2 regions of the Conexibacter sp. W3-3-2 genome follow, and region 2 is predicted to be linked to the other one. Evidence: riboswitches for the same ligand, from Rfam matches in the RefSeq annotation. Region 2 holds a riboswitch; the other holds the start of a gene.
The links. A riboswitch is a leader RNA that binds a small molecule or an ion and turns the genes downstream of it on or off. The one in region 2 is predicted to bind cyclic di-GMP.

Region 1 (11,038 bases), 2.4 Mb from region 2:
GACCTGCGTGGGCGGGCAGAGGCCGACGCTCGCGCCGCTGCCGAGCACGTCGAGCAGCCCGGTGACCCCGCCACCGGCCCCGAGCAGCCCGTTGTAGACGGTGTTGACGAGGTTGCTGGACCCGACCGCCGAGCACAGCGCGGTGCTGAGGTCGGGGAGCAGGGCGCCGACGCACGCGTTCAGGCCCGTGATGCCGAGCAGCTGCAGCCGCGCCGTCAGGGTGCCGGGGTCCATCGGATTGAGCTGCTGCGGCTGCAGCAGCTCGAGCGAGCAGCTGCCCGCCGTCCCGGTCCCCGAGCCCCCGGATCCGGTGGCGGGTCGCAGGCAGTCGAACGGGCCCGCGATGGACACGTTCTGGTACGCGTCGGAGAGGGTGCAGGCACGGTAGGAGACGGTGTAGGTCGTGCCGCGCCGGCGCAGCGTCCAGGACTGCGGCGTGCTGAGCGGCGCGGCGCCCGCGGCGGTCGGCGTCGCCGGCGTCACGCCGGTGCTGGCGGCGTCCCCGTCGGGGTCCAGCGCGACCCGCAGGCGGTCCGCCGGACCGGGGGTGGCGGCGAGCCGGTCGATGTCCGTCATGTCGTTGCGGGCCAGGGAGTTCCGGCCGCCGGTCGCCCGCTCGATCATCTCCTGGGCGAGGGCGTTGGCGACGTCGCGCTGCTTGGAGGTGGCGGTCGTGCGGTTGCCGCTGTCGAGCAGCGTCAGGGTCGCGAGCAGCCCGCCGATGAGCAGGGTCGCGGCGACCAGCACCTCCACCAGGGTGAAGCCGGTCTCGTCCCGTCGCGCGTGTGTGATCCGGTCCCGCACACCAGGGATATCGGCGCGTTCGCCGTTCACCACAAGTGGGGGAGGCCAACTGGACGAACGGACGAGGCGCCGCGCCCGCTAGCCTGCCGACCTGTGAGCGACCAGGCCGCAGCGCCCGAGCCCGTCCCGTGCTCCCCCTGCCGGGGGACCGGGAAGCTGATCTCGAACTTCGGGGGCAGCCCGCACGAGGTCGTCTGCCCCTGGTGCGAGGGGACCGGCGTGCAGATCCCGGAGCACGACGCGCAGGCCGCGCGGCGCGCCGCCGAGGAGCAGGCGGCCGCGGGCTGACGCTCAGCGCGCCGACGCGGCGCGCGCCAAGCGCTGCGCGGGCAGCTCGACCCAGCGCCAGCTCGCCGCGGCGACCAGCAGCGTGGGCAGCAGCGCGACGACGGTGGCGCCGAGGGTCGAGCTCGGCAGCAGCCCGACCGACCGCAGCCACACCATCAGCGGCACGTGCCAGAGGTACACGCCGTAGGAGAGCCGGCCCAGCGCGCTGAGCGGCGCCCATGCGAGCAGCCGGGCGCGCGAGGCGGCGCACCACGTGGCGAGCAGGACGAGCGCGAACCCGGCGGCGGCACCGGTGTCCCGCCACTGGCGGCGGTCGTCGAGCCGGCCGAAGTCGGCGGCCCACCAGGCCCCGATCACGACGGCGGCGCTGCCGGCCAGGAGGAGGACCGCCCGGGCGCGCGGCCCGACGGTCCGGCCGTGGGCGAGGACGGCGACCGCCATCCCGAGCGCGAAGTACGTCGCGAACGCCGGCAGCTGCTTGGACAGCACGTAGGCGTCGAGGTCGGGGTTCGCCACCAGCCAGGCGTTGAACGCGACGCCGACCGCGAAGAACAGGCCGCACACCGCCAGCAGCACGGCGCGCGGCGACAGCCCCGTCAGCCGGCGCAGCGCGAGCCACCCGAGGAGCGGCAGCACCGCGTAGAACGTCGCCTCGACGGCGAGCGTCCACATCGGCGGGTCGAGCTTCAGGAGCGTCGAGGACTGCAGGTTCTGCCCGAAGACCGCGAACAGCCAGAGGTCCTCGGCGGGCGGCAGGCGCACCCCCGGGGGAGCCGTCGTGCGGCCACAGCAGGACGATCGAGCCGAGGATCGCCAGGTAGTACGCGGGCACGATCCGTCCGACGCGGCGGATCGCGTACGCGCGCAGCCGGGGCGCGGGATGTCCCTCCAGCGCGGCGCGCACCCAGGGCGAGAACAGGAGGAAGCCGCTGACCACGAAGAACAGCACGAGGCCGAGGCGCAGCTCGTGCAGCGCCCCGTCGACGAACCCGGCGCGCCGCGAGGACATCGGGTCGGTCCCGGCCTTGTACAGCCACGCGTGGTAGACGAGCACCGAGCCGGCGGCGATCCCGCGCAGCCCGTCCAGGGCGGCGTCGCGCGCCGCCGGGCGCACGACGTCGGGGGTGGCCCCGCTCACCGGTCGGCGACCGCCAGCGTCCCGATCTCGCGGCCGCTGTAGCGCAGCGTCACGGGGAACCGGCCGGGCCGGTCGGCGACGAGCAGCAGCTCCCCGTCGAGGCCGGAGCCGACGGCCACGTCGACGCCGAGCCCGCGGATCTCGGCCCGGTCGGCGTCGGCGGAGCGCACGCGCAGCACCACGACGTCCCCGACGCGCGCGCGGACGGCCCGCTCGGCGGGGAGGTTCGCGGTGACCCGGTCGTCCGGGGAGGTCGGGGGCGTCAGCCGCAGCGGCGGCGCGTCGTCGCCGTCGTCGCGCGAGGAGGCCGTCAGCGCGCTGCTCAGCGCGGCGGTCAGCAGCAGGATCGAGAGGAGCAGCAGCAGCCGACGCGCGAGCACGCCCCGATGGTCGCAGATGTCCGCCGACGATCGGGTCCGCGCACTAGGACGAACGTCCATACCCAGTTCTGGGCTCAAGCTCGACGCACGGCCGGTCGATACGAGCCTCGTCAGACCCACGGTGACAAGGGCAAACCGCTCGTGAGGGCGGGACGCAAAGCCACAGGCCTCGACCGCAAGCGAGGACGCTGGGCCGCCACCGGGACCTTTGGGCCCCTCGGCATCGACCCGCGGAGCTGGCACGCAGGGCAACCCACAGGTCCATCGATCCCAGGAGGATCACTCCACATGCTGCACAAGCTCCGCAACGACGAGGGTGGCTTCACGCTCATCGAGCTCCTCGTCGTCATCCTGATCATCGGCATCCTCGCCGCGATCGCGCTGCCGACGTTCCTCGGTCAGCAGAAGAAGGGTCAGGACGCCTCGACGAAGTCCGACGTCCGCAACGCCGTGACGATGGTCGAGTCCTGCCTCACCGAGGCGCCGAACAACTGCGACAACCCCGAGGGGCTGCCCACCGGCGTCACGGTCACCGGCTCCAACGACGGCACCCCCGAGACCTACGTCGTCACGAAGTCCGCGAACGGTCGCTCGTTCACGATCACCAAGACGGGCATCGGCGTGTTCGCCCGCACCTGCAACACCTCGGGCCAGGGCGGCTGCAACAGCACCGGCGGCTGGTAGCACCGCACCGCATCCGACATCGACGTCGTCCCACGGGGCGGGCCTTCGGGCCCGCCCCGTCGGCGTTCCGGGGCCGGACGGGCACGCCGGCCTCGGCGATGTGACTAGAACACCCGTCCATACCCAGTTCTGGGCTCAAGGAGCGGCGCCGCGCCGTCGATACGGACAGCGAGCCAGTTCCACGGTGACAAGGGCAAACCGCTCGCGAGGGCGGGACGCAAAGCCACAGGCCTCGACCAGCAGCACGGGACGAGGACGCTGGGCCGCCACCGGGGCCACGATGGACCCGCCGGCAAGACCCGCGGACTGGCGCGCACAACCACAGGTCCATCGATCCCAGGAGGATCACTCCACATGCTGCACAAGCTCCGCAACGACGAGGGTGGCTTCACGCTCATCGAGCTCCTCGTCGTCATCCTGATCATCGGCATCCTCGCCGCGATCGCGCTGCCGACGTTCCTCGGTCAGCAGAAGAAGGGTCAGGACGCCTCGACGAAGTCCGACGTCCGCAACGCCGTGACGATGGTCGAGTCCTGCCTCACCGAGGCGCCGAACAACTGCGACAACCCCGAGGGGCTGCCCACCGGCGTCACCGTCACCGGCTCCAACGACGGCACCCCCGAGACCTACGTCGTCACGAAGACCTCCAACGGTCGCTCGTTCACGATCACCAAGACGGGCATCGGCGTCTTCGCCCGCACCTGCAACACCTCCGGCGAGGGCGGCTGCAACAGCACCGGCGGCTGGTAGCCCCACCCCCGGCAGGACCGAGTCGCTCCACGGGGCGGGCCTTCGGGCCCGCCCCCGTGTCACGTCCGCGGCCGGTACAGCGTGCGCGCCAGCCAGGCGGTCAGCGGCAGCACCCACGCCATGTAGAGCGCGAACAGCCACGGCGCGTCCTCGAGCGTCTGCCCGTAGAAGCGGACGTGCTCGCCCCAGTAGGAGACCGACAGCAGCAGGATCGCCGCGATCGTCAGGCGCGGCACCCCCGGCCGGCGGACCGCCTCCCAGGACAGCAGCGCGAGCACGAACGGCACCGCGTAGTAGTCGATGTTCCAGGTGTCCAGCACGCAGCGCAGCGAGAACAGCAGCGCGAGCAGCAGCAGCGCGTCGTCGCGACGGCGGTCGGGCCGGCGCCACAGCAGCAGCGACAGCGGCAGCGCGACGAGCACGATCAGCGGGTGCGAGATCGTCGACGCCCAGATCGGCACGAAGTAGCGGTCGCCCTGCGGGGTCGGCTCGCGCGAGCCCAGCGGCCAGAACACGTTGTAGGGGGTCGCGACGCCGTCACTGCCGGTCTGCAGCGCCGCGTTCTGGCTCACCGACGAGAACGCCTGCGGGCTCGACAGGATCCCCGGGAGCGTCAGCGCCGCCGCGATCACCCCGGCGACGAGCAGGACCCCCAGCCGCCGCGACGGCGTGGCGATCAGCACCGGCAGGACCGCCAGCAGCGCCCACTGCTTGGTGGCCAGCGCCAGGCCGAGCAGCGCCGCGGACAGGATCCGCCGGTCCCACAGCGCGGCGAGCACCGCCCCGACGCACAGCGCCCCGGCGAGGATCTCCTCCGGGTGCCCCCAGTGCAGTGCCCGGAACGTCAGCGGGTTGAGGATCGCCAGCGCGGCCACGAGCCACTGCACCGCGGGCCCCTGGCCGACCCGCTCGAGGTGCCGGCGCAGCGCCAGGCCGAGCACGATCCCGCCGGCCAGCAAGGGCAGAGCCCCGACGTAGTAGACGACGTCGAGGTCCTCGTAGAGCACGAGTCGCACGAACGGGGCGCGCACGATCAGCGAGAAGCTGCCCATCAGCGGCTGGATCTGCAGGAAGCCGGAGACGTTCCCGGCGGCGAGCAGGTCGATCGCCTGGCTCGCGTCGGTGAAGTAGTCCAGGCCCGGCTCCATGCCGATCGCGGCGCGCAGCGTCAGCGCGACCACCGCCAGCACGGCGGTGATCGTCAGGGCGCGGGCCGGCATCCCGCGCAGCATAGGCGCCGCGACCGGGCGTCCGTCCCGCTGGCCGCACGCCTCCTCACTTCTGGGGATGGCCGGCATCGGCCGCCCGCCGACGTGACTGCGCGCCCCTCAGCCGCCGCCCGCGGACCGCCGACGCCAGACGTGCCATGGACCGGCCCCTGCCCCTCATGGACGAGGCGGGCTTCACCTTCGTCGAGCTCCTCGTCGTCCTCCTCATCATCGGTGTCCTCGCGGGCATCGCGATCCCCGCCCTCGTCGGGCAGGAGCACAAGGCGCGCGCCGCCGTGCACACCACCGAGGAGCGGACGAGCCTGCTCGAGTCGCGGCTCGCGGAGCTGCCATGAGGCTGCGCGACGAGGAGGCCGGCTTCACGCTCGTGGAGGTCCTCGTCGCCGCCGCGCTGCTCCTCGTCGGCATGCTCGCCACGCTCTCGATGCTCGACATGGCCCAGGCGGTCACCACCACGAGCAAGACGCGCGAGCAGGCCGTGTCGCTGCAGCGCGAGATCATCGAGGCGGTCCGTGCGGTCCCGTACGACCAGCTGACGCCCGGCGGGGTCGGACCCGCGGTGCGCGCCTCCGGCTCGCTCACGGACTCCAACCTCGGGTCCGGCGGCTGGACGATCCGCCGCCGCGGCGCCACCTACACCGTGGCGGTCGGCGTCTGCGCGGTCGACGACGCGCGCGACGGCACCGGCACCCACGACGGCGGCCAGTTCTGCGCGACCGGCGCCGGGACGACCAGCAGCGCCACCTGCGGCACCCTCCTGGGGATCAGCGGGGCGATCAGCGGCACGCCCGCCGCCGCCACCGCCGGGGCCGCGGTCGGGGACTGCGGGATCGACCTGAACCTCGACGGCCAGGTCGACAACCTCACCGAGGCCAGCGTCGGCCTCTGCCTGCTGATCTGCCCGGGGGCCGGGACCGACGCGATGCCCTCGGACTACAAGCGCGTCGTCGTGCTCGTGCGCTGGGCGACCGGCGGCGGCAGCCGCTACGCGCTGCAGGCCACCACGATCGCCAACCCCGGCATGGCCGCCGCGCCGAGCGTCACCGCGCTGAACGCCGCGGGCAGCGTCCCCGTCACGAGCGCGACCAGCCTCGGCTTCAACGCCACGACCTCCTCGGCCGCGGCGAGCGCCGCCTGGTACATCGACGGGACCGCGAAGGGGAACGCGGCCGGCGCCGGGACCGCGTGGACGTTCACCTGGCCGCTGGGCACCGTGTCCTCCGGCAGCACCCCGAACGCCGACGAGGTGCTCGACGGCACCTACCTCGTCGGGGCGAAGTCGTTCGACAAGTTCGGGCAGTTCAGCACCGCCCGCCAGCTCACCGTCACGGTCAACCGGCGCGCCCCGTACGCGCCGCGCCAGCTCGACGCCGGCCGCAACGGGGCCGTCGTCGACCTCGAGTGGCGCCCCAACGCCGAGCGCGACGTCGAGGGGTACCGGGTCTACCGCCGTCCCGCCGTCGGCGCGCCCGTGCTCGTCTGCGGCCCGGTCACGACCACGACCTGCCAGGACACCGCGCCGCCCGCGCTCCCCACCCTCAGCTACTACGTCGCTGCGCTGGACCGCACGACCGGCGGCGCGGTCCGCGAGGGCGCCGCCTCCGCCGACGCGGTCGTCGTCACCGGCAACCGCGCCCCGAACCCACCGACCGGCCTGACCCTGTCGGTCAGCGCCGGCAACCGCGTGCTCAGCTGGACCGCGCCCGCGGTCGCCGACCCGGACCTCGGCGACTCGATCGCCTACTACCGGATCTACCGCGACGGGGCGCTCGTCGCCGACCGCTACGACCGCACCGCCACCGGCACCGAGCTGACCTACACCGACACGCAGTCCGGCGGCGTCGCGCACAGCTACCGGATCACCGCGGTCGACCAGTACATGGCCGAGAGCACGATCGTCGGACCGGTGTCGGGATGAGCGCCGCGGCGACCGTCCGGGCGCGCCTGGCCGCCGAGCGGGGCGAGATGTCACTCACCGGGCTGCTGGTGGCGATCGTGATCTTCGCGTTCATCCTCACCGCGACGCTCACGACCTACGACTCCTACTCGCGCGGCCAGCGGCAGACCTCCGACGTCATCGACGCGCAGCAGGCGGCGCGCGCCGCGATCGACCGGCTCGCCCGCGACCTGCGCAACCTCTCCAGCCCGACCCCCGACCAGCCGCAGGCGTTCGACGCCGCCGGGCCCTACGACCTCGTCTTCAAGACCGTCGACCCCAACGGGCCGAACGCCGGCAGCAACGCCCTGAACGTCAAGCGGATGCGCTACTGCCTGGACGTCGCCAAGCCCGAGGCGGCACGGCTCGTCGCGCAGACGCAGACGTGGACGACCGCGACGCCGCCCGCGGTGCCCTCCACGACCGCCTGCCCCGGCAGCGGCTGGCCGCAGACCACGGTCCTGGCCACCGCGCTGGTGAACCGCGCCGGCGGCCGCGACCGGCCCGTCTTCCTCGTCAACTCGACCGACCTCACCGCGATCAGCGCGGTCCACGCGGAGCTCTTCGTGGACCTCGACACCGCCCGCAACCCCCCGGAGACCACCATGAGCACCGGCGTCTTCCTGCGCAACCAGAACCGCCGCCCGACCGCGGCGTTCACCGCCACCCCGAGCGCCCAGGGGATCCTCCTCAACGGCTCGACCTCCTCCGACCCGGAGGGCGAGTCGCTCACGTACCGCTGGTACGACAACGGCGCGCTCGTCGGCACCGGGATCACCTTCACGGCGCCCGCCGCCGCCGGGACCTCGCACACGATCCAGCTGCGCGTCAGCGACCCTGCCGGCCTCGAGGGCGTCTCCGCCACGCAGGCGGTGGTCGCATGACCCGCCGGCTGCGACGGCGCCTGGGCGCCGAGGACGGCACCGCGATCGTCACCGCGATCGTGCTGCTCGCCGTCATGGTCGGGATCGGCCTGGCGACGATGTCGTCGGTCGACGTGCAGAGCGCCGAGTCCGGGGCGACCCGGCAGCGCGAGTCCTCGTTCAACCTCGCCGAGGCGGCGATGTCCGCGCAGATCTTCCAGCTCGCCCGGGACTGGCCGGGCGGCGGGTCGGCGGTGAACCCGTACCCGGTCTGCACGCGGACCAGCACGGCCGCGCGCTGCCCCGACTCCGCGCAGCTGCTGTCGCTGTTCACCTCCCCGGACATCGACGCGGGCACCCAGTGGTCCACGACCGTGCGCGACAACGTCAGCCCGGACAACGCGAGCTTCTACTCCGACCAGCTCGCGCAGACCGCGCCGCAGTACGACGCCAACGGCGACGGCCAGCTGTGGGTCCGCGCGCAGGCGACCGCCCGCGGGCGCACCCGCACGCTCGTCGCGCTCGTGCGCGCCCAGCAGCAGGCCGAGGACCTGCCGCGCGGCGCGCTCATCACCGGGCGGCTGGACATCTCCAACAACGGCCGCAAGGTCCTCATCGACGCGCAGGGCGGCTCCTCCCAGAGCGGCCTCGTCGCGGTCCGCTGCGTCCCGGCGCTGCTGGAGCTCACCCCGTGCCTGGGCCACAAGCTCAGCGGCGGCGTGCTCGGCACCGCGCTCGCCACCCTCAACGGGCTGCTGAGCTTCCAGATCAGCCCGAACATCACGCAGACCGGGTACGCCAACACGCCCGCGATGAGCGCCGAGGGCCGCGCCCGGCTGAAGGCGACCGCGATCGCCAACGGCACCTACTACGCGTCCGGCTGCCCGTCGGCCGCCGGCCTGACCGGCGCGATCGTCTACATCGAGAACGGCACCTGCTCGTACACCGCCAACACCCAGTTCAACTCGCCGAGCGCCCCGGGCATGGTCCTCATCGCCCGCGGCTCGCTGTACCTCGGCGGGACCACGAACTTCTACGGCATCCTCTACCACGCCAACGAGGACGGGAGCACCGGGCAGATCATGCAGACCCAGGGCAACGCGACGGTCACCGGGGGCGTCCTCGTGGACGGCATGGCGACGACCGTCGTCGGCTCCTCCAAGCTGAACATCCGGCTCGACACCGGGGCGTTCGACCGCGTGCAGTCCTACGGCTCGGCGGGCATCGTCCAGAACACCTGGCGGGAGATCAAGGGCACCTGACCGCCGCGGCACGGACCCCCGGCCGCTCAAGCCGGGGTCCGTCCGGGCCGATGCTCCGGGCGTCATGATCGCCGTCGCGCTCCTCGCCCTCGTCCTCGGCCTCGCGGTCGGGTCGTTCCTCAACGTGGTCATCCACCGGCTCCCCCGCAAGGAGTCGCTCGTGCACCCGCCGTCGCGGTGCCCGGGGTGCGAGCAGCCCGTCCGCCCCTACGACAACGTGCCCGTGCTGTCGTGGCTCGTGCTGCGGGGCCGCTGCCGCCACTGCGCGGAGCCGATCAGCCGCCGCTACCCGCTGGTCGAGGCGCTCACCGGCCTGCTCTACGCCGCCGTCGTCCTCGCCCGCTGGGACGAGCCGGTCGACGTCGCGCTCGGCATCGCGCTCGTGACGCTGCTCGTCCCGATGACGTTCATCGACCTCGACACGCGCACGATCCCCAACGTGCTGCTCGCGCCGTTCGCCGTCCTCGCTCCGGTGATCGCGCTCGCGCTCGACCCGGACCTGCTCCCGGAGCTGCTGCTGTCCGGGGCGGCCGCGTTCGCGGCGTTCCTGCTCGTGGCGCTCGCCTCCCCGAAGGGGATGGGGATGGGGGACGTGAAGCTCGTCGGCGTCCTGGGCCTGTACCTCGGCCGCGCGGTCGCCCCCGCGATCTTCGCGGGGCTGATCGCGGGCGTGCTCGTCGGCGCCGTGATCATGGGCCGACTCGGCGCGCAGGCGGGCCGCAAGGTCGCCGTGCCGTTCGGCCCGTTCCTCGCGCTCGGGGCGGTGCTCGCCCTGTTCGTCGGCGAGGACCTCGTCGACTCCTACGTCGACACGTTCTAGCGCGCCGCGTCGGCGTCCACGATCTCGCCGCCGACGCTCAAGTCTGAAGCCCGTCTGGACGAAGAGGGGAGTGGAGGCGCCCCCCGCTCGAACCGCGAGCCGGACGGGCCGATCCGCCCCCGAGACCCATGGCCAAGAAGCCCGCAACCATCGTCGGACTGGAGCTCGAGCCGAGCGGCGTCACCGCCGTCGCGGTCACCGGCTCCGGCCGCCTCGAGATCAAGCACGCCGCGACCGCCCCGCTGGACCCCGGCGTCATCCGGGACGGGGAGGTCGCCGAGGTCGACGCGCTCGCCGACGCGCTGCGCCGCCTCTGGCAGGACGAGAAGGGCCTGGACAAGCGCGTCCGGGTCGGCATCGCCAACCAGAAGATCGTCGTGCGGATCATCGAGCTGCCGGTCATCGAGGACCCCAAGGAGCTCGCCCAGGCCGTCCGCTTCCAGGCCCAGGACCAGATCCCGATGCCGCTCGACAGCGCCGTCCTGGACTTCCAGACGCTCGGGATCGTCGACACCGACCAGGGCCGCCGCCAGCGCATCGTCCTCGTCGCCGCCCGGCGCGACATGATCGACCGCGTCCTCGCCGCCACCCGCGCGGCGGGCCTGCGCCCCGAGGGCATCGACCTCTCCGCGTTCGGCATGGTCCGGGCGCTGCAGCCGACCGCGCTCGCCGCCGGTGCCGGCCCGGACGACGTCGTCCTCTACGTGTCGATCGGCGGCCTCACGAACATCGCGGTCGCCCAGGGCCGCACCTGCACGTTCACGCGCGTCGTCGGCGCCGGGCTTGAGCAGCTCGCCGTCGAGCTGGCCGAGCGGCGCCGCCTGACGCTGGACCAGGCGCGCGCCTGGTTCGCCCAGGTCGGCCTCGAGCAGCCGCTCGAGCTG
Region 2 (11,038 bases):
GCTGCCGGAGAGCTGCAGGCGGGGACTCAGCACCGCCTGGCTCGTGCGGCCGGCCTCGAGCATGGCGGTCCGCCGTCGCGGCTCGCGCATCATGTCGACGCCGAGCACCACCTGGTTCTCGGCGGTGAACGGCGCGACCCACTCGATCGGCGAGTGGATCGGGGTGACGCCCGCCGCGTCGGCGGGCACCTGCAGGCGGTAGTCGCGCATCGTGCGCAGCACCACCAGCCCTGCCGGGGCGGGCTCAGCGCGCACGCGCGCGAGGAACGCGGACAGCTCCGCGTCCGGGACCGCCCGGGCGAAGCTCAGCGACTTGAAGCCCGGGTAGCGCTCGTCGAGTGCGAGCGTGTCGACGTAGCGCCGCCAGTCGGTCCGCGTCACCTCGTTGGACGCGCGGAACAGGCCGATGCCCCCGCGCAGCACCTGCACGTAGGCGGTCATGCGCTGCTCCAGCGCGACGTCGATCCGCTCGGCCTCGGCGTCGAAGCGGGTGCGCTGGTGCGTGTCCACCGCCCGGTGCGTGAGCCACGCGGCGAGCAGCGAGGCGAGGACCAGCACGAGCGCGACCAACGCCCTGACGGGCTGGCCGCCCGTGTGCGGTCGTTGCTTTCCGAGCTCCTGCACCCTCGCCGGTCCCCTTCCCCGCGGCCCCGAGGGCCCTACGGTAGACGTCGCAGGGCGCCTGCGCCACCTGTCTCGTCGACGGGTGACACGGCGCCCCGGGGGTGCGGCGGGCTACTTCGCGAGCGCGCGCTCGATCGCGGACTTGATCTCCGGATCGTCGGGCTTGACCTTCGTCGCCCAGCGCGCGACGAGCTTGCCGTCGCCGTCGACGAGGTACTTCGTGAAGTTCCAGACCGGCGGCTTGGAGCCCGGCTGGCGGTTGAGGTCCTCCCACAGCGGGTGCGGGTCGGCGCGGACGCTCATCTTCGCGGTGACGGGGAAGGTGACGCCGTAGTTGCGGCGGCAGACCTCGCCGGTGGCGACGGCGTCGTCGTGCTCCTGGCCGGCGAAGTCGGCCGACGGGCAGCCGAGGATCTGGAGGCCCTGGTCCTGGTAGGTGGCGTAGAGCTCCTGCAGCCCCTCGAACTGCGGGGTGTAGCCGCACTTGCTCGCCGTGTTGACGATCAGGGTCGGCTTGCCGCGCAGGGTGGACAGGTCGAGCGTCCCACCCTCGAGCAGCTCCACCTCGTGGGCGTAGACGTCGGTCGGCGCGTCCAGCGTCTTGGAGCGCTTGAAGTACATCTTCAGCGTGTCGAAGGCCATGTGAGGACGTTACGCGATGCCCCCGCGGGCGGTTCACCCCGCGGGATCGTGCAGCGCCCCGGCGAGCGCCCGGACCGCCACGACGGCGGAGACCGGCAGCGGCCCGTACAGGTGCGGGAAGAGCCCGTCTGCGTCCGGCGCGGGCTCGTCGACGATCGGCAGTCCGGCGGGGCGCACGGTCAGCACGACGAGGTGGTCGTGCGGCGGCGGGTAGAAGCGCGCGACGACCCCGGCGAGCTGCTCGGGGCGGCAGAGGTGGATGAACGGCGCCGGGGAGCCGTCGGGCTGCGGCGGGATCGCGTACTCGCCGGTCGTGCCGGCGGCGTCCCAGGCGTCGGCGCTCGTGACGTGCAGGAGGTCGTCCATGGTCAGTCGGCCTCCCCGGCGAGCCGGCCGGGAGCGGCGGGCGGCCCGTCGTCGTCGGAGGTCGCGTCGCCGTCCGCGTCGGGCCGCGCGACCGCCGGGATCGGCACGCCGCGCATCAGCAGCCACGCGAGCCAGCCGCCGAGCGCGAACAGCGGCAGGCCCATCGCCACGCGCGCGACGCCGAGCGCGACGAGCGCGTCGGCGAGGTACAGCGGCAGCTGTACCGCGAGCCGGCCGACGAACACGCCGACGAACACCCAGGAGGCGCGCGTCGCGACGCGCAGGTACGCGGGGTCCTCCCGCCAGGCGGCGAGCGGGTTGCCGCCCGCGACCGCCACGGCGACGTAGCCCGCGAGCGGGCGGCGGAGCGTGATCGACACCGCGAACGCGGCCGCGTAGCCCGCGTTGGCGAGCAGGCCCGGGAGGAAGAAGTTCTCCGCCTTGCCGGTGCGCGCCGCGATGAACGCCGCGAACCCGACGCCGATCAGGCCGCTGAGCGCGTACTGGACGGTCTGCCCGCGCACGATCCGGGCGAGCGCGAGGACGAGCGCGAGCGCGACGGCGACGATCGCCGCGAGCGTCGTGTCCCCGCCCGACGCGGTCGACGCCGCGACGAACGCGGCGGCGGGCAGCGCCGACTCGGCGATGCCGAGCGGCCCGCCGATCGCGTCGGCGAGTGCGGAGGGCGGCGCCTCGGAGGGACGGGTCTGGGCGTCGGGCGGGTCGGGCACGATGGGGGCATCATGGCGCAGATCCCCGAGATCCCCGCCGCCCTCGCCCGGCGGATGGCGCTGCACGCCCAGGGTCTGGGGGCGCAGACCCCCGCAGGCTGGGGCCCGCGGGACGGGGACGGCGCCGCGCGGATCGCCCGCGTGGTGCAGCGCATCGGGTGCCTGCAGCTGGACCCGGTCTCGACCGTCGCGCGCTCGCCGCTGCTCGTGCTCCACGCGCGGCTCGGGGCGATCGACGAGGCGGCGCTGCACGAGGCGGCGTACGGGCGGCGCGCGCTCTTCGAGTACTGGTGCCACGAGGCGTCGCTGTGCTGGACCGGGGACCTGCCGTTCCACCGTCACCGCATGCGCCGGTGGCTGGCGCAGTCCTCGCCGCGCGCCGCGCGCGCCCGCGCCTTCCTCGCCGAGAACGCCGCGTTCGCCCGCTCCGTGGTCCGGACGCTGCGGCAGGCGGGCCCGCTGCCGGCCGCGGCGCTCGAGGACCGCTCGGCGGCGCCGTGGCGTCACGGGCACTGGACCGACGAGGTCTCCGGCCGCCAGACGGTGGCGCGGATGCTCGACCTGCTGTGGCTGACCGGGAAGGTCGGGGTCGCCGACCGCGGCCCGTCCCCGACCGCGACGAGCGCGCGGCGCTGGGACCTGCTGGAGCGGTGCCTGCCCGACGACCTGACCGACGTCGCGCCGATCCCGTCGTCGCGCATCACCCGTCGGGCGGTCGAGCGTGCCGTCGGCATGCTCGGCGTCGCGCGCGGCCCCGACGTCCGCGCGCACTTCACCCGCAACCGCTACGACGACCTGCCCGGCACGCTCGCCGCGCTGAGCGGGCCGCGCGGTCCGCTCACCGCGGTGGCGGTCCGCGGCGACGACGGCGAGCTGCTGCGCGGCCCGTGGTACGCGCGTCGCGAGGATCTCGCGACCGCCTCCGCCCTCGAGCCCGGCACGCGCCGGCTGGCGCTCTCCCCGTTCGACAACGTCCTCTGCGACCGCGCGCGCACCGCGACGCTGTTCGGCTTCGACCACCGGCTGGAGATCTACGTGCCGCCCCCGAAGCGCCGCTGGGGCTACTACGTGCTGCCGATCCTCGACGGCGAGCGGCTCGTCGCCCGCGCCGACGCCGCCCACGACCGCGAGAGCGGGGTGCTGCGGGTCCACACGCTCCACCTGGAGGATCGCGGCGCCCGGGGCGCGGCGCAGGAGGCGCTCAACGCGCTCGCGCGCCTGCGCGGCGCGCGCGACGTGCGCATCGAACGGGTCGCCTGAGGGTTACGGTTCTCACCATGAGCCGCCCCGCACGCATCCTCGCCGTGGCCGCCGCGACCGCCCTCGTGGCGACCGGGACGTCCGCGACCGCCGCCACCGGCGGGCCGACGCCGCTGGCCCCGTCCAACGGCAAGAGCCTCACCGCCGGGAAGGCGTTCACCTTCAAGGTCCGCTCGCGGGGGCAGGGCGCCGTCTTCCTGAAGGTCTCCAAGTCCAAGAAGAAGGGCAAGGACGGCACGCTCGCCGCCAAGGACGACCTCTACTTCCGCAAGATGGGGAAGAAGGGCTCGACGTTCTCGAAGAAGACCGAGACCTACAGCGCCCTGGAGGACTACTTCCTCAACAAGCCGGGCCGCTACTACTGGCAGGCCTACCGGATCGACTGCGCCGCGCAGAGCGACTGCAACGTCGAGGGCGCGATCCGGTCGTTCCGCATCCGCTGAGGGCGCCCGCGAACGACGACGGCCCGGTCGCGCGGGGCGCGACCGGGCCGTGACGGTGCCGCCGGGTCCTAGCGGCCGCCGAGCAGCGCGCCGACGAACGGCAGGTTGCCCAGCAGGTTGTTGATGAAGCTCCCGAAGCCCGGGACGACGCCGCTGAGGTTCGGGATCAGGCTGCCGAGGCTCGGCATCGAGACGTTGACCGAGCCGTCGAGCTGCGCAGCGGTCTCGACGTCCGCGTCGATCTCGCCGCCGGCGTTCGGGGCGGCCGCCGCGGCCGGCTTCAGCGCGGTGATGATCTGCTGGATCGAGCCGGCGATGCTCGTGGACATCTGCGCCACGCCGTCGGTGACGGTCTTCAGGATCTGGCCGACGGAGGCGAGCGCCTGGGTCATCGGGGCCTGCGCCGCGGTCGGCAGCGTCGGGATCAGCGCGGACATGCGCTGCGTGAGCAGGTCGATCGCCTGGGTGGTCGTGTCCATGACCGTCTTGACGATGTTCGCGACGCGGACGGGCATCTGGTCGACCGGGATGTCGGCGAGCTCGTCGAGCGTCGACGGGGTCTGCGCGGCGAGCGCGGCGAGCGCCTGGGACGCGAGCGCCTGGAGCTCCGGGTCCTTGAGCTTGTCGAGGAGGGTCGTCAGCGACTGGACGACCGCGTCGCGGCTGGCGACGCTCGACGGCAGCGCGCCGGCGAGGGAGAGCTGGAGGCGTCCGTCGGTGTCGACGAGCAGGTCGACGTAGGCGCCGGCGGCCTGCGACTGGGCGGCACCGGCGGCGGTGAGGGCCCAGATCGCGCGCTCGGCCGACGCATCACCGGTGACGCGCAGGGCGAGGCGGCGGGCGTCGCGGGCGGCGGTGGTGGTCTCGCGGCGGACGACCTTGAGGACCTTGAGCGCGGCGCCGTCGCGGCCGGCCTCGATGTGGGCGGACAGCTTCGCGGTGGCGGTGCTGGCCTTCTTGAGGTGGCTGGCGACGTCGATCGTGGCGCTCGCGCTGGCGGTGGCCTTGACGTCGGCGTTGGCGACCTGGGCGGTCGCCGGGACGATCGCGACGGCGGCGAGGGCCGTGGCGGCGAGGCGGGACATGCGGGTCATCTGGGTGCTCCTTCTCGGGCGACTGGGCGACCTCCGGGCGGAGGCCCCTGGTTTTGCGACCCCGTCTCACGACGGGTGTGCCTTGGACCGAGGCGCGTGATGTGCCTCACCACTGCAGAGGGGGGTGGCGGGGCGAATGTCAGGCCCCGCCGCGAAGGTGGCGCGTCGGCGTTACTCGACGGTGATGGCGACGACGTCCTCGCTGGCCTCGCCGGTGACCTCACCGGAGCCGACCGCGTTCCCCGGGGCGGTCGCCGCCGTGGTCGCGGGAGCGGGGGTCGTCGCCGTGGCGGCGGGATCGGCCGCCCCGCCCGTCGGGCTCTCCTCGACGTCGACGCCGCTGACGTCGGGCTCGGGCTCGGGTGCCGCCGCCGGGGTGGCGGGAGTGCTCGCGGCCTGCCGGTGGCGGTCGTCACGGGCCTGCTCGAGCGTCCGGGCGCGGGCCTGGGCGCGGGCGTCGCGGGCGGCGGCGCGGCGGGCGCGCTCGCGGCGCGCGGCGCGCGCGTCGGCGCGGCGCTGTGCCGCGGCGCGCTGCGCGGCGTCGGCCTCGCGAGCGGCGGCCACCGGATCGGGGTCCGGGCTCGCAGCGGCCCGGTCGTCCGCGGCGGGCCGGGACTCGGCGCGCTCGACGACGGCGGGGCGGTCGCGGTCGCGCTCGGGGGCGGGCGGGTGCGTGACGGAGTAGGACCCGGCGCCGACGACGCCGATGGTCGCGCAGACGGCGGCGCACTTCGCCGCGACGCCCGCCCCGCCGAAGATCCCGCCGAGCAGGCCGGCGGCGCCGGCCCCGCCCGTGGCCGTCGCCGCCCCGGCGGCGCCCGCCGCCCCGGCGCCCGCGGCGCTGCCCGCCAGCGCGAGCGCGGGCCCGAGCGGGAACAGCGCGGCGAGCTCGGCACGCCCGGCGCGCAGCTTCGTGCGGGCCTCGTAGGCGGCCTGCCGCGCGGCGGCGGAGGAGATGTCGAGCGTCTCGCCGATCTCGTCGAACGACAGCCCGGCGAGCTCGTGCAGCACCAGGGCGCTGCGGCTGCGCTCGGGCAGGGCGCGCAGGTCGCCGAGCAGCTCGGCGAGGTCGGCGCGCGTGTCGACGCGGTCGGGCCGCGGCGACGGCAGCAGCGCGAGGACCGTGTCGTCCCCCGCGGTGGCCGGCGGGCGCCGGCGCAGGACGGCGAGCGCCTCGCGGTGGGCGATCCGGTAGAGCCAGGCGCGCAGGGCGTGCGGGCGGGCGCGCCCGTCGGCGAGGGCGCGCAGCGCGGCCGCCAGCGCGGACTGGGCGGCGTCCTCGGCGTCGTGGTGCTGCAGCACGATCGTGCGGCAGTACCGCTCCAGCGGCGCGCGGTAGCGGTCGTGGATGGCGGCGAGCGCGCCCTCGTGGCCGCGGGCGGCGGCCCGGACGAGGAACTCGTCGGAGGCTGCGCGCCAGCGGCGCGGGGGCCGGTCCGGCCGGGAGCGTCCGGGGGTCTCGAAGCCGTCGGGACGTGTGGGAGCGAGCGCCATCGTCCCGCGCTATCGGCACGGGAGGGCCCGAACTTCAGCGCGTTGGCGCGCGGCCCGGCGGATGCCCGATGGGGACCTCTACAGGCCGGGCGGGTGCCGGACGGTGAATCCGGCGGTGCTGCGGCTGGCGGTCTGCCAGCGGGAGCCGCGCTCGCGCAGGCCGCTGGTGTCGAACCGCAGGCCGCCGACGGTCATCCAGGCGTGCTCGCCGTTGGCGTAGATCGTGATCCACTTGCCCGGGCCCGGCTTGCCCCACTTCGCGAGTGCGCCGCTGACCATCGGGGCGTCGATCAGCCCGGCGGACGCGAACGCGAACGAGATCGAGCCGGAGCAGTCGTAGCCGCTGTCGACCCAGGTCTCGCCGGCGAGCCGGCCGTGCCCGCCGCCGTAGATGTACGGCTTGGTGGCGACCTGGTTGGCCGCGCGGATGATCGCGGCGACCTCCGGCGGGGCGCTCGGCGGCACGGTCGCGATGCCGCCGGAGGCGAGGGTCGCGGTGTCGACGATGCTGCGGTCCGGGTCGGCCAGCTCGCCCTCGGGCGTCTTGAACGCCTGGCGCAGCTCGGCGGCGATCTCCGCGTCGGTCGGGGCGCCCTCGGCGACGCGCGTGCCGTCGCTGCCGCCGTCCCCGCGCGGCGCCGCGGTCGTCCCGGTCGCCGACGCGGGTGCGGGCGCGTCCGGGGCGTCGCTCGGGCTCGAGGTCGGCAGGCTGATCGGGGAGAGCTCGGGCGCCTCGATCGTGAACCGGGCGATGCGCTCCGGCTTCTCCGAGGCGCCGCAGCCGGCGGCGCCGAGGGCGACGGCGCAGGCGAGCGCGACGATCGGGACGCGACGGATGGACGACACGGTGGGCAGTATGCCTCGCGCACGCGACGCGTGACGCCGGTACGGTCGCGTCCGTGTCCCGGAGGGGGAGATCCGTCACCGCGCCGCTCGGTCGCGGCGGTCGCTCAGGGCCCGACGGTCACGGGCACCGGCTCGGTCGCGCCGTCGGGCGCGACGCGGTAGGTGCCGTCGGGCAGCTCGCCGGCGGGCGTCTGGCGGGTCTCGCCGGGCTTCACGACCACGCGCACCGTGGTGGGGGCGCCGTCGAGCGTCACGCCGTGCGGGCGGCCGTCCTGCGCGGAGACGCGCAGGGTCACGTCCTCGCCGGAGGGCACGGTCGTCGGCGTGACCTGCAGGCCGTCGGCCGCGAAGACCACGTCGACCGTGGTGCCCGCCGGGGTCGGTTCGTCGTCCCCGCAGCCCGCCGCGACGAGGGCCGGGAGCGCAAGAACGAGCAGGGCGCGACGTTGCAGCACGAACACGGTCGAATCGTAGGACAGAAACCTTGGACAGACGTCCAGCTTTCCACTACTGTACGCGACCGTTCACCGCGTTCATCGCACCAGGGAGCCACACCACATGAAGCGCATCACCCTGACCGCCGCGCTGGCCGCGCTGGCGATCGTGCCCGTCGGGCCCGTCGCCGCCGCCACCGCCGCCGGTCCGACGGCCTCGTCGGCCGCCACGAAGAAGCCGGCCAAGAAGAAGGCGACGAAGAAGAAGGCGACCAAGAAGGTCACGAACTTCACCGTCTGCCGCCGCGGTTGCCCGTTCAGCTCGATCCAGAAGGCCGTCGACGCCGCCCCCGCGGGCGCCACGGTGAAGATCAAGCCGGGCACCTACACCGAGGGTGTCGACGTCAAGGACACCAAGGACAACCTGAAGATCATCGGCCTCGGCACGAAGCCCGAGGAGGTCGTCCTCGAGGGCAAGGGCGCCAAGCGCCCCGACGGCAACCCCGCCCAGAACGGCATCTTCGTCGACGGCGCCGACAACGTCGAGATGCGCAACATGACCGCGCAGAACTTCCCGGCCAACGGCTTCTTCGTCCGCAACTGCGACGGCTACGTGATGGACCGCCTGATCGCCGGCTTCAACCGCGCCTACGGCCTCTACGCGTTCAACTGCATCGGCGGCCGCATGACCTACTCAAGGGCTACGGCCACGGCGACTCCGCCTTCTACATCGGGCAGACCCCGTTCCAGGAGAAGCCCAAGCCGTCGCTGATCAGCCACGTCGAGGGCTACGAGAACGTCCTCGGCTACTCCGGCACGAACTCGAAGTACGTGACGATCCAGTTCTCCGAGTTCTACAACAACGGTGCGGGCGTGGCCCCGAACACGCTCGGCTCGGAGAAGTTCCCGCCGGCCCAGGACGGCAAGGTCACCGACAACCTCGTCTACTGGAACAACTTCAACTACTTCAAGGCCGGCTCGAAGGTCAAGCCGCTGCCGGCCGCGACCGGCTCGTTCCAGTACCCGACCGGCGTGGGCATCGTCCTGCTCGGCACCACGAACTGGGACGTCCGCGCGAACCTCGTCTTCGGCAACTTCAAGTGGGGCATCATGACGGTGTCCGACCCGACCTACGCGCCGGCGACGAACCGCAACAACAAGGTCCGCTTCAACGTCATGGGCGCCGCCTACGACGACGCCAACGGCACCGACGTCTGGAACGACGGCGCCGGGAGCGGGAACTGCTGGGAGAACCAGTCGGCGGGGACCACCTACGACGCGGGGGCGCTGCCGCAGCCGCTGCTGTACCCGGGCTGCAACAACCCGCAGAACGCCACCGACCTCGCCCAGGTCGCCGAGGTGGCCGACTACCTGACCAAGACCGAGGCGCAGGAGGAGTCGTGGAAGAAGCATCCGCACCCGCCGCGCGCCGACCGCACGCCCATCGACGGGCAGGGAGGCTGAACCCGCATGAGCAACGAGCAGCGCACGAAGCGGACCGCGTCCCTGGCGCTCGTCGCGATCACGGGGCTGGCGCTCGGCGCGCCGGCCCTGGCCGCGGCACCCAAGACGTACTCCATCCAGCACGGCGCCGAGGAGTTCATCCCGGCGGGCGGCGCGAAGAAGAAGTCCAAGAAGGACGGTGCCGGTGACCCGGTGCTGACGATCAACGCCGGCGACAGCGTGAAGTTCGTGTGGCCCGACGACATCGGGGACACCCACGACTTCGCCTACTCCAAGGGCGGCAAGATCCAGTGGCAGTCCGAGCCGTTCGCGACCGGTGCCACCGTGACGATCGGGCCGAAGTCCAAGAACAAGGACATCAAGGGCAAGTCGCTGAAGAAGGTCATCAGCAAGCCCGGGACGTACAAGATCTACTGCACGTTCCACTCCGGCACGATGAAGATGAAGCTCGTCGTCAAGAAGGCCTCCTAGGAGGGCGGCGTGAACCTCGATCGCCGAGCGTTCCTCGGAGCGGGTGCGGGCGCGTTCGTCTGCACCCTCGCCGGGCAGCAGATCGCCTCCGACGGGCCCGAGCCCGACCTGGAGAAGCTCTCGGCCGGGATCGAGGTCCCGCCGAAGGTCCGCGCCTCCGCGCGGCAGAACCCGCTCACCCCCGCCCAGACGCCGACCCCGGCGCCGGGCGGGACCCGGCGGGAGTACTGGATCGTCGCGACGAAGGCCCGATGGAACATCGTGCCGACCAAGCGCGACGAGATGATGAACAAGAAGATCACCGGGAGCACGAAGTTCACCGGCTGGTTCTACCGGGAGTACACGGAGAACTTCGGCGCTCCGAAAGGCCCGGTGTCGATGCCCGGCCCCGTGCTCGAGGCGGAGACCGGCGACACGCTCGTCGTCAACTTCCGCAACGACCTGAAGATCCCGGTGACGATGCACCCGCACGGCGTGCAGTACACGCCCGAGATGGACGGCGCCTACAAGGGGCAGTTCACCGATCCCGGCGGGTTCGTGCAGCCCGGCAAGACGTTCCAGTACGTCTGGGACTGCAAGGAGGGCACCGAGGGCGTGTGGCCGTACCACGACCACGGCCCGATGGACCCGATGCCGCTCTACAAGGGCCTGTTCGGCTTCATCAACGTCCGCAAGAAGGGCGCGCCCCGGCCGGACGTCGACCACTACCTCGTGTTCCACCAGATCACGACCGCCACCTCGGGCCTGGCCCGCGGCTTCCAGTGCATCAACGGCCGCGCCTACACGGGCAACACGCCGACGCTGCGCGCGAAGGTCGGGCAGCGCGTGGCGCAGCACATCACCGCGATGGACGTGAACTTCCACACGTACCACCTGCACGGGCACCGCTGGAAGAACGCGGCGGGCAAGGTCGTCGACAACGAGACGCTCGGCCCGGCGGACTCGCTGACCGTCGAGTTCACCGAGGACAACCCGGGCCGCTGGTTCTACCACTGCCACGTCTTCAGCCATCTCCACGAGGGGATGAGCGGCTGGTACATCGTCGAGCCGTGATCGCCGTGCGCACCGTCCGCCGTGTCCTGCCGCTCGCCGCCGGCACCGCCGTCCTCCTGGGGGCGGCGCTGCCGGCCGACGCGGCGAACCGCAACATCGCGATCGGCAACTTCCAG

Region 1: another riboswitch for cyclic di-GMP. It lies ahead of GKE82_RS30330 (type IV pilin protein); the one in region 2 lies ahead of GKE82_RS12870 (hypothetical protein).

The regions. Positions count from the first base shown of each region.
Region 1 covers NZ_WLYW01000001.1:271,074-282,111, forward strand. The annotation lists gene GKE82_RS01325 (hypothetical protein) at 1-747, opposite strand, end outside; gene GKE82_RS01330 (hypothetical protein) at 898-1,092, shown strand; gene GKE82_RS01335 (acyltransferase) at 1,096-1,854, opposite strand; partial or broken gene GKE82_RS31155 (acyltransferase family protein) at 1,871-2,230, opposite strand; gene GKE82_RS27680 (hypothetical protein) at 2,227-2,610, opposite strand; cyclic di-GMP riboswitch class I at 2,730-2,811, shown strand; gene GKE82_RS30325 (type IV pilin protein) at 2,899-3,294, shown strand; cyclic di-GMP riboswitch class I at 3,477-3,565, shown strand; gene GKE82_RS30330 (type IV pilin protein) at 3,649-4,044, shown strand; gene GKE82_RS01355 (glycosyltransferase 87 family protein) at 4,104-5,264, opposite strand; gene GKE82_RS01360 (prepilin-type N-terminal cleavage/methylation domain-containing protein) at 5,411-5,608, shown strand; gene GKE82_RS01365 (fibronectin type III domain-containing protein) at 5,605-7,191, shown strand; gene GKE82_RS01370 (PilW family protein) at 7,188-8,093, shown strand; gene GKE82_RS01375 (hypothetical protein) at 8,090-9,334, shown strand; gene GKE82_RS01380 (A24 family peptidase) at 9,399-10,154, shown strand; gene pilM (type IV pilus assembly protein PilM) at 10,283-11,038, shown strand, end outside.
Region 2 covers NZ_WLYW01000001.1:2,644,782-2,655,819, reverse strand. The annotation lists gene GKE82_RS12900 (CHASE domain-containing protein) at 1-624, opposite strand, end outside; gene GKE82_RS12895 (glutathione peroxidase) at 736-1,266, opposite strand; gene GKE82_RS12890 (DUF952 domain-containing protein) at 1,300-1,632, opposite strand; gene GKE82_RS12885 (DUF3159 domain-containing protein) at 1,635-2,363, opposite strand; gene GKE82_RS12880 (DNA glycosylase AlkZ-like family protein) at 2,376-3,623, shown strand; gene GKE82_RS12875 (hypothetical protein) at 3,641-4,066, shown strand; gene GKE82_RS12870 (hypothetical protein) at 4,135-5,160, opposite strand; cyclic di-GMP riboswitch class I at 5,175-5,252, opposite strand; gene GKE82_RS12865 (RNA polymerase sigma factor) at 5,332-6,654, opposite strand; gene GKE82_RS12860 (hypothetical protein) at 6,733-7,500, opposite strand; gene GKE82_RS12855 (cupredoxin domain-containing protein) at 7,605-7,961, opposite strand; gene GKE82_RS12850 (pectinesterase family protein) at 8,059-8,706, shown strand; gene GKE82_RS12845 (hypothetical protein) at 8,766-9,398, shown strand; gene GKE82_RS12840 (plastocyanin/azurin family copper-binding protein) at 9,405-9,869, shown strand; gene GKE82_RS30790 (multicopper oxidase domain-containing protein) at 9,879-10,922, shown strand; gene GKE82_RS12830 (plastocyanin/azurin family copper-binding protein) at 10,919-11,038, shown strand, end outside.